DNA from 3 places in the Streptomyces sp. NPDC050287 genome. Region 2 is predicted to be linked to each of the others. Evidence: riboswitches for the same ligand, from Rfam matches in the RefSeq annotation. Region 2 holds a riboswitch; each other region holds the start of a gene.

Region 1 (3,270 bases), on a different contig from region 2:
AAGGTCGATGTTCTCCTTGATCTTGTGCATCGGAACATGGCCCGGGCCCTCGATCATGGTCTGAACGTTGAAACGCTTCGCGATCCGGTTGAGTTCCCCGAGCGTGCGCAACTCCGCGAACTGCGCCTCGTCGTTGGCGTCCGCGATGGAGCCCGGCCGGAGACCGTCGCCCAGCGAGTACGTGACGTCATAGGCGGCGAGGATCTCGCAGAGTTCCTCGAAGTTCTCGTACAGGAAGCTCTCCTTGTGGTGCGCGAGGCACCACGCGGCCATGATCGAGCCCCCGCGGGAGACGATCCCGGTCTTGCGATGCGCCGTCAGCGGCACGTAGGGCAGGCGCACGCCCGCGTGGACGGTCATGTAGTCCACGCCCTGCTCGGCCTGTTCGATGACCGTGTCCTTGTAGATCTCCCAGCTCAGCTCCTCGGCGCGACCGTCGACCTTCTCCAGCGCCTGGTAGAGCGGCACTGTTCCGATGGGGACGGGGGAGTTGCGCAGCACCCACTCGCGGGTGGTGTGGATGTTGCTGCCGGTGGACAGGTCCATGACCGTGTCGGCGCCCCAACGGGTCGCCCAGGTCATCTTCTCGACCTCCTCCTCGATGGAGGACGTCACCGCGGAGTTGCCGATATTGGCGTTGACCTTCACCAGGAACCGCTTGCCGATGATCATCGGCTCGATCTCCGGGTGGTTGATGTTGGCAGGCAGCACGGCCCGGCCCGCCGCGATCTCCTCCCGGACCACCTCGGGGGAGACGTTCTCCCGGACGGCCACGTACTCCATCTCGGGCGTGATTTCGCCCCGGCGGGCGTACGCGAGTTGGGTGACCGCGTTGCCGTCGCGACTGCGGCGCGGCAGGCGCGGCCGGCCTGGGAAGACCGCGTCGAGGTTGCGCAGCCCGCCGCGCGGCGAGGTGTGCTTGAGCCCGTCGTCCTCGGGGCGGACGGGCCTGCCCGCATACTCGTCCGTGTCGCCGCGGGCGATGATCCAGTTCTCCCGCAGCGGCGGCAGACCCCTGCGGACATCGGTGTCGACGTGCGGGTCGGTGTACGGACCGGACGTGTCGTAGAGCGTGACCGACTGCCCGTTGGTGAGGTGCACCTGACGGACCGGCACCCGCAGATCGGGGCGTGAGCCCTCGACGTACGCCTTGTGCCAGCCGATGGACTTCCCGGCCTCCTGGGACTCTTCGCCCTGATTGAGCGGTTCGTCCTGGTTGGAGACAGGCGTGCGTGCGTCCTTGTTGGTCATGAGACCTACTCCCTACGCCGGCATTACCCGGTAACAGGTTCGGCGGTCGACGCAGCGGCTTCCGTCCGTCGACGTCTCGTGTGAAACGTCACTGGATCCAGATGACGTTCCACGTGAAACATCGCTGGGACGGAGGTCAGCGCCCTCTCAGCCCGGTGCTCCGAGCTCCCGCGTGTGCAAAGGTGCCTCCACGCTAGCGTCATGTGGGGCGCGGTGAACAGTGGGCCTCTGCCGTTCTTGCGATGATCGGGCGGTGACCACGCCACATCAGCCCCCGTATCCACCGCCCGAGCCGCCGCGGAGGCCCGGAGCCGGCAACGGCCCGCGCCGTGGAGACGGCGGTTCCGGTGGTGGACGCGGCGACTGGTTCGGCGGCGGAGGCGGGAACGACCACACCGGCGAGCGCGGGGAGGACCACGGCTCGGGAGGCGGAGGTGGATACGACCGCGGCTCCGGATCCGGTAGTGGGCAAGTGCCCGGGCAAGGCAACGGTCGCGGCCCCGGCGCGGGACACAGCACCGGCCACGGTCACGGCCCCGGTGACAGGCCGGGTGCCGGCCACAGCCCTGGTGGCGGTCCGGGCCCGGGCGAGGGGCACGGCCCTGGGGACGGCCACAGCCCGGGCTCCGGCGGCGGGCATGGCCACTCGCACAGTCACGGGCCCGCCACGCCCGTCTCCAGGCACCTGCGCAAGGTCATCGCGGCGATCCTGATCCCGTTCGGCGCGCGGTGCTGGTCGGGCTCGCGGTGCTGTGGCCGGGCGGTGCGCCGGGGCACGAGCGCACCGGTGTCGGCTTCGACCGGCAGACCCAGCAGGCGACGGTCAGCAAGGTCGAGAGCGTCAGCTGCAAGTCGGTCAACGCCTCCGGAGGTACTCCGACCGGTGACACCTCCACCGCCGAGGGCTCGTCCGCCCGGCAACAGGCGAACGGCACCTGCAAGAGGGCGACGATCCGGGTCGACACCGGCAAGGACAAGGGCCGCACGTTCACCGAGATCGTGCAGCCGGACCAGTCACGGCAGTTGCATGAGGGCGAGAAGGTCGTGGTCGCCTACGAGCCCTCCGCACCGAGGGACCTGCAGTACTCGGTCGCCGACGTGAACCGCCGACTGCCGACGTCCCTGCTCGCCGGGATCTTCGCGATCGCCGTCGTGGTGGTGGGCCGACTGCGCGGTGTCATGGCGCTGGTGGCGCTGGCCATCAGCTTCATGATCCTGAACTTCTTCATCCTGCCGGCGATCCTGCAGGGCTCGAACCCACTGCTCGTGGCCGTGATCGGGGCGAGCGCCATCATGCTGATCGCCCTCTATCTGTGCCACGGCCTGTCGGCCAGAACCTCCGTGGCGGTACTGGGCACGCTGATCTCGCTGGTGCTGATCGGCGTCCTCGGCTCGCTGTTCATCGGCTGGGCCGCGCTCACCGGCAACACGGACGACAACACCGGTCTGATCCATGGCCTGTACCCGTCCATCGACATGAGCGGTCTGCTCCTCGCCGGCGTCATCATCGGTTCGCTCGGCGTACTGGACGATGTGACGGTCACGCAGACCTCGGCGGTCTGGGAGCTGCACGAGGCCAACCCGTCGATGGGCCGGCGCGGGCTGTACCGGGCGGGCATACGGATCGGGCGCGACCACATCGCCTCCGTCGTCAACACACTCGTCCTCGCCTACGCGGGCGCCGCGCTGCCGTTGCTGCTGCTCTTCTCGATCGCCCAGAGCAGCGTGGGAACGGTCGCCAACAGCGAGTTGGTCGCGGAGGAGATCGTGCGCACCCTGGTGGGCTCGATCGGCCTGGTCGCGTCGGTACCGGTCACCACGGCCCTCGCGGCCCTGGTGGTCTCGGCCGACCGGCCTGGTACGGAGCCGGCGGCAGCGACGACCGGAACGGGAGCGGTCACTGCCGCCGAGCCCCCGGCTCCGGCACGCGGTGGAAAGGGACGTCGTCGCAAGCGCTGACGCGGGAGGTGCGGCCGGCCCGAACAACGGCCGAGGTGCGAACCGCTCGGCCCACCTCGG
Region 2 (3,270 bases):
GGGGAGAAGCCGTTTCGTGCCAAGCAGCTCTCGCAGCACTACTTCGCGCGGTACGCGCACGACCCGGGGGAGTGGACCGACATCCCGGCCGGCTCCCGCGGCCGGCTTCAGGAGGCGCTGCTTCCCGAGCTGATGACGGTCGTCCGGCATCTGTCGACCGACCAGGACACCACCCGCAAGACGCTGTGGCGGCTGTTCGACGGGACGCTCGTCGAGTCGGTGCTGATGCGCTACCCGGACCGGGTGACCATGTGCATCAGCTCGCAGGCGGGGTGCGGGATGAACTGCCCGTTCTGTGCGACCGGGCAGGCGGGACTGGACCGGAACCTGTCCACCGCCGAGATCGTGCACCAGATCGTGGACGGGATGCGCGCGCTGAGGGACGGGGAGATCCCCGGTGGCCCGGCGCGGCTCAGCAACATCGTCTTCATGGGCATGGGCGAGCCCCTCGCCAACTACAACCGGGTCGTCGGTGCCATCCGTCGGCTCACCGACCCCGAGCCGGACGGGCTCGGGCTCTCGCAGCGCGGGATCACCGTCTCGACCGTCGGACTCGTCCCGGCGATCAACCGCTTCGCCGACGAGGGCTTCAAGTGCCGCCTCGCCATCTCGCTGCACGCCCCCGACGACGAACTGCGCGACACCCTCGTCCCCGTGAACACCCGGTGGAAGGTGCGCGAGGTCCTCGACGCCGGCTTCGAGTACGTCGAGAAGTCCGGCCGGCGGCTGTCCATCGAGTACGCGCTGATCCGGGACATCAACGACCAGGCCTGGCGCGGTGACCGGCTCGGACGGCTGCTCAGGGGCAAGCCCGTGCACGTCAACCTGATCCCGCTCAATCCGACGCCCGGGTCGAAATGGACCGCCTCCCGACCCGAGGACGAGAAGGCGTTCGTCGACGCCATCGCCGCTCATGGTGTGCCGGTGACTGTCCGGGACACCCGTGGACAGGAGATCGACGGGGCGTGTGGTCAGCTCGCCGCGACCGAGCGGTAGTGTGACGTCCGTCCGTACATCTTCATATCCCGACGTCTTCATATTCCGACAGGGGAGCGCCACAGCGCTGAGAGTGCGGCAACCAGGCCGCAGACCCTCTGAACCTTGCCCAGGTCATTCTGGGTAGGAAGTTCGGTCATCACTCAAGCTGTTGCGCCCTGCCCGGGAGCCGGTGGAATCCTCCGGCGGTCCCGGGCGGGGCCGCGTCTCTTCCTGGTCACCCAGGAGGAATTCAGTGAGCATCACCAGCAGGCGGTTCGCGGCCGTGGTCGTCGGGCTGGGTCTGGTCGGCCTGTCCGCGTGCGGATCGTCCGACGGCGGGACCGGCGGCGACTCCAAGACCGTCACCCTCGTCAGTCACGACTCGTGGGCCGTGTCGAAGAACGTCCTCGCGGACTTCGAGAAGCAGTCCGGGTACAAGGTCAGGGTCCTCAAGGACGGCGACGCAGGGCAGGCCGTCAACAAGGCCATCCTCACGAAGGACAACCCGCAGGGCGACGCCTTCTTCGGCGTCGACAACACCCTGCTGTCCCGGGCCCTCGACAACGGGCTCTTCCAGTCGTATGAGGCCAAGGGCTCCGGACAGGTCGAGTCCCGGTACCGGGTCGACCAGGACAAGCACCGGGTCACGCCCATCGACACCGGCGACATCTGCGTCAACTACGACAAGGCGTACTTCAGCAAGCACAAGCTGACCCCGCCCACCTCGTTCGACGACCTGGTCAAGCCGGCGTACCAGAACCTCCTCGTCACCGAGAACGCCTCCACCTCCTCGCCGGGCCTCGGGTTCCTGCTCGGGACTGCCGCCAAGTACGGCGACGACGGCTGGCAGGGCTACTGGAAGAAGCTCAAGGCCAACGGCGTCAAGGTCGTCGACGGCTGGGAGCAGGCCTACAACGAGGAGTTCTCCGGGTCCGCCGGCGGGAAGAAGGCCAAGGCCGACCGGCCGCTGGTCGTGTCCTACGCCTCCTCGCCGCCCGCCGAGGTGATCTACGCCGACCCGAAGCCGAAGACGGCGCCCACCGGCGTCGCCACCGGCACCTGCTTCCGCCAGACCGAGTACGCGGGCCTGCTGAGCAACGCGAAGAACACCAAGGGCGGCAAGGCGTTCCTCGACTTCCTGCTCACCAAGGAGTTCCAGGAGGACATGCCGCTGAACATGTTCGTCTACCCGGTGCGGGAGGGCGCCCAGGTGCCGGAGGAGTTCGTGAAGTTCGGGCCGCAGGCCAAGAACCCCGAGACCATGGCCCCGGACCGGATCGCCGACCACCGTGACCAGTGGGTCAAGTCGTGGACCTCGCTGGTACTGAAGTAGCCCCGCGCCAGGGCCGCAAGAGCAGGAAGAGCGCGGCGGCGCGGCTCGGCCTCGTCGCCGTGCCCGTCGCGTTCTTCGCGGTCTTCTTCGCCTATCCGGTCGCCGCGATCGTCGCGCGCGGCCTCAAGGTCGACGGGCGCTGGCAGTTGGGCCGCATCGCGGATGTCGTGGCGCAGTCCGACATCCGGCACGTCCTGTGGTTCACCACCTGGCAGGCGTGCGCCTCCACCGCGCTCACCCTGCTGGTCGCGCTGCCGGGCGCGTACGTCTTCGCCCGTTTCGACTTCCCCGGCAAGCAGGTCCTGCGGGCCGTGGTGACGGTCCCGTTCGTGCTGCCGACGGTCGTCGTCGGGACGGCGTTCCTGGCGCTGGTGGGGCGCGGCGGGCTGCTGGACGAGCTGTGGGGCGTACGGCTGGACACCACGGTGTGGGCGATCCTGCTCGCGCACGTCTTCTTCAACTACGCGGTGGTCGTACGGACCGTGGGCGGGCTGTGGTCGCAGCTCGATCCGCGGCAGGAGGAGGCCGCGCGGATGCTCGGCGCGTCCAGGCTCGCGGCCTGGCGGCAGGTCACGCTGCCCGCTCTGGCGCCCGCCGTCGCCGCCGCCGCGCTGATGGTCTTCCTGTTCACCTTCACCTCCTTCGGTGTGGTGCAGATCCTCGGCGGGCCGACCTTCTCGACCCTCGAAGTGGAGATCTACCGGCAGACCTCCGAGATCTTCGACCTGTCCACGGCCGCCGTGCTGACGATCGTCCAGTTCGTCGCGGTCGGCGCGGTCCTCGCCCTGCACGCGTGGACCGTACGGCGCCGGGAGACCGCCCTGCGGCTGGTGGACGCCTCCGTGACCGCGCGCCGGCCGCGCGGGACCGGGCAGTGGGCGCTGCTGGCGGGGGTCCTCGCCTCGATCGCCGTCCTGCTCCTGCTGCCGCTCGCCGTGCTGGTGCAGCGGTCCCTAGAC
Region 3 (3,270 bases), on a different contig from region 2:
CCGTCCAGGCCGGGCCGGACGGTTCGCCGCGCCACAGGGTGGTGTCGGCCGACGCGTGGTGGCCGGCGTACTGGACGAAACGGCCGAACTGCTCGGACCAGAAGTACGGCACCGGGTCGTAGACGGCCGCGGGTTCGCCCAAGGCCTCGCCGATGATGTTCGCGGCCACCGTGCGCGGTCCCTGGAGGGCGTTGTCCCAGTGGTGGACGAGCAGGCGCTCGCCGTACCTTCCCGAGGGGAAGGAGGCACAGTCGCCGACCGCGTAGACGTCCGGTGCGGACGTGCGCAGACGGTCGTCGGCGACGACCTCGCCGTGGGTGCCGAGCCTGATGCCGGAGCCCGCCAGCCAGCCCGTGGCGGGCCGGGCGCCGATGCCGACGACCACGGCCCCGGCGGGCAGCCGCGAGCCGTCCTGCAGCAGCACGGCCCCGGGTTCCACCCGCTCCACGCGCGCGTGGGTGCGCAGTACGGCACCCGCGTCGGCGTACCAGGAGGCCATCGGGGCGGCCACCTCGGCGGGCAGCGCGCCGGCCAGCGGGCGGTCCGCGGCCTCGACGACCGTCACCGCGCAGCCCGCCTCGCGCGCCGCCGTGGCGAACTCGGCGCCGATCCAGCCCGCGCCGACGACCACGATGTCGTGCTGGCGGGCGAGCACCGGGCGCAGTCGCTCGGCGTCGTCCAGGGTGCGCAGCAGATGCACGCCGGGTACGCCTTCCGCGCCCGGCAGCGCGATGGGTTCGGCGCCGGTGGCGAGGACCAGGACGTCGTACGGGACGGGCCCGGCCTCGGTGTCCAGTTCGTGGTCGGCGAGGCGCACGCCCAGCACCTCGCGGCCCAGCCGCAGTTCGATGCCGAGGGACTCGAAGTCGACGTCGAATGCGGAGCCCTCGGCCTTGCCGAGCAGCACGGCCTTGGACAGCGGCGGCCGGTCGTAGGGCTGGTGGGGTTCCGCGCCGATCAGGATCACGGGGCCGGTGAAGCCCTGTTCCCGCAGGGCGACCGCGGTCTGCACCCCGGCCATGCCCGCGCCCACGACGACCACCCGCCGCCCGGATGCCCCGCCCTCTTGCTGCGTCTGCTCGCTCACCTGATCACCATAGACAACTGACGATCCGTCAGTCAGCCGTCGTGCGCCGTGACCTGCTCCACAACGCTCGTCCCGCTGCCGGGCTGCGACTCCCACTCCCAGCTCTCCTCCAGCCGTACGCGACCGTCGGCCAGTTCGACGACCGTCGACACGCAGTGCCCCGAGGACGTCGTCCCGTCCTGCTTGAGCTGTACGTACCGGAAGTCCAGCCGGTCGCCCTCCCGGGTACCCACCAGGTGTCCGCGTACGACGTCCCCGCCCGCGTAATCGGCCCAGATCTCGCCGTCCTTCTCGCGGTACGCGAACCTGGTGCGGGTGCCCACCTGACCGGGGGCCTGGTCGGCGACGGGGGCGAGGACGAGGCCGTCCAGCGAGCGGGGCATGAGGAAAGGCTCCCTTACAGAGGCGCGGAAACACGGGCTAGGGTGGCCAACGTAAAGCACTCGCGGGAGCCCGGACGCACCGGGCTGAGAGGGAGGCTGGCGGCCTCCGACCGTACGAACCTGATCCGGGTCATGCCGGCGAAGGGAGGGGCTGGACGCCCATGTCGTCCTCACGTACGTCAGACGTCCTCGTCATCGGGGGCGGGATCATCGGCCTGGTCACGGCCTGGCGGGCCGCACAGCGCGGGTTCGCCACCACCGTCGTGGACCCCGGGCCGGGTGGCGGGGCCGCCCAGGTGGCGGCCGGCATGCTGGCCGCCGTCACGGAACTGCACTACGGGGAGCAGACCCTGCTCGGCCTGAACCTGGAGTCGGCCCGCCGCTATCCGGCCTTCGCGGCCGAGCTGACCGACCTCACCGGCCAGGACCTCGGCTACCGCCGCAGCGGCACGCTCGCCGTCGCACTGGACGCCGACGACCGCGCCCATCTGCGTGAACTGCACGCGCTGCAACAACAGTCGGGGCTGGACTCCGAGTGGCTGTCCGGCCGGGAGTGCCGCCGCCTGGAGCCGATGCTCGCGCCGGGCGTGCGTGGGGGGCTCCGGGTCGACGGCGACCACCAGATCGACCCGCGGCGGCTCACCAAGGCCCTGCTGGCGGCGTGCGAGCGGGCCGGGGTGCTCTTCCACCGCTCATGGGCGGAGCGGCTGTCCGTCGTACGGGAGCGGGCGGCCGGTGTCGTCACCCGAGAGGGGGTCGCGCTGGGCGCCGAGCAGGTGGTACTCGCCGGGGGCAGCCTCAGCGGGCGGCTGGCGGGGGTGCCCGAGGACGTCCTGCCGCCCGTGCGGCCCGTGAAGGGGCAGGTGCTGCGGCTGACCGTGCCCGAGCGGTACGCGCCCTTCCTGAGCCGGACCGTGCGGGCCGTGGTGCGCGGCAGCCATGTCTACCTGGTGCCGCGCGAGAACGGCGAACTCGTGGTCGGCGCGACCAGCGAGGAGCTCGGCTGGGACACCACGGTGACCGCGGGCGGGGTGTACGAGCTGCTGCGCGACGCCCACGAACTGGTGCCCGGCATCACCGAGCTGCCGCTCACCGAGACCCGGGCCGGACTGCGTCCCGGCTCCCCCGACAACGCGCCGCTGCTCGGCCCGACCGCGCTGGACGGGCTGCTGCTGGCCACCGGGCACTACCGCAACGGCGTGCTGCTCACCCCGGTCACCGGCGACGCCCTGGCGCACGCCCTCGTCACCGGAGAACTCCCCGAGGAGGCCCGCCCGTTCACCGCCAGGCGCTTCGCCGCCACCCTCACGGAGCAGCCCGCATGAACATCTCGGTCAACGGCGAGCGGCGCCAGGTGGCTCCCGGTACGGCACTCGACGCCCTGGTGAAGTCCCTCACCCCGGCGCCCTCCGGAGTGGCTGCCGCCCTCAACGAAACCGTCGTCCCGCGCGCGCAGTGGCCGTCGACGTCCCTCTCCGAGGGTGACCGCGTCGAGGTCCTCACCGCCGTCCAAGGAGGCTGACCCATGGCCGACGATCCCTTCGTCATCGGTGACCTGTCCTTCGCGTCCCGTCTGATCATGGGTACGGGCGGTGCCCCCAGCCTGGAGGTGCTGGAGCGGGCGCTGGTCGCGTCGGGGACCGAGCTGACGACGGTCGCGATGCGCCGGGTCCGTCCGGACGTGCACGGTTCGGTGCTGTCGGTGCTGGCGAAGCTCGGCATCCGGGTGCTGCCGAACACCGCCGGCTGCTTCACCGCCGGCGAGGCCGTCCTCACCGCCCGCCTCGCCCGTGAGGCGCT

Evidence for each region. A riboswitch is a leader RNA that binds a small molecule or an ion and turns the genes downstream of it on or off. The one in region 2 is predicted to bind thiamine pyrophosphate.
Region 1: it holds a riboswitch for thiamine pyrophosphate, as region 2 does, so the genes downstream of both, thiC (phosphomethylpyrimidine synthase ThiC) here and ACIBK3_RS30275 (thiamine ABC transporter substrate binding subunit) in region 2, are expected to answer to the same signal.
Region 3: it holds a riboswitch for thiamine pyrophosphate, as region 2 does, so the genes downstream of both, thiO (glycine oxidase ThiO) here and ACIBK3_RS30275 (thiamine ABC transporter substrate binding subunit) in region 2, are expected to answer to the same signal.

Annotation. Positions count from the first base shown of each region.
Region 1 covers NZ_JBITIY010000007.1:70,215-73,484, forward strand. Annotated here, with positions in the region: gene thiC (phosphomethylpyrimidine synthase ThiC) at 1-1,251, opposite strand, end outside; TPP riboswitch at 1,244-1,433, opposite strand; partial or broken gene ACIBK3_RS25495 (YibE/F family protein) at 1,505-3,210, shown strand.
Region 2 covers NZ_JBITIY010000009.1:121,872-125,141, reverse strand. Annotated here, with positions in the region: gene rlmN (23S rRNA (adenine(2503)-C(2))-methyltransferase RlmN) at 1-996, shown strand, start outside; TPP riboswitch at 1,037-1,144, shown strand; gene ACIBK3_RS30275 (thiamine ABC transporter substrate binding subunit) at 1,232-2,311, shown strand; gene ACIBK3_RS30270 (ABC transporter permease) at 2,287-3,270, shown strand, end outside.
Region 3 covers NZ_JBITIY010000001.1:481,149-484,418, forward strand. Annotated here, with positions in the region: gene ACIBK3_RS02150 (NAD(P)/FAD-dependent oxidoreductase) at 1-1,087, opposite strand, end outside; gene ACIBK3_RS02155 (hypothetical protein) at 1,120-1,470, opposite strand; TPP riboswitch at 1,523-1,634, shown strand; gene thiO (glycine oxidase ThiO) at 1,632-2,795, shown strand; gene thiS (sulfur carrier protein ThiS) at 2,792-2,992, shown strand; gene ACIBK3_RS02170 (thiazole synthase) at 2,996-3,270, shown strand, end outside.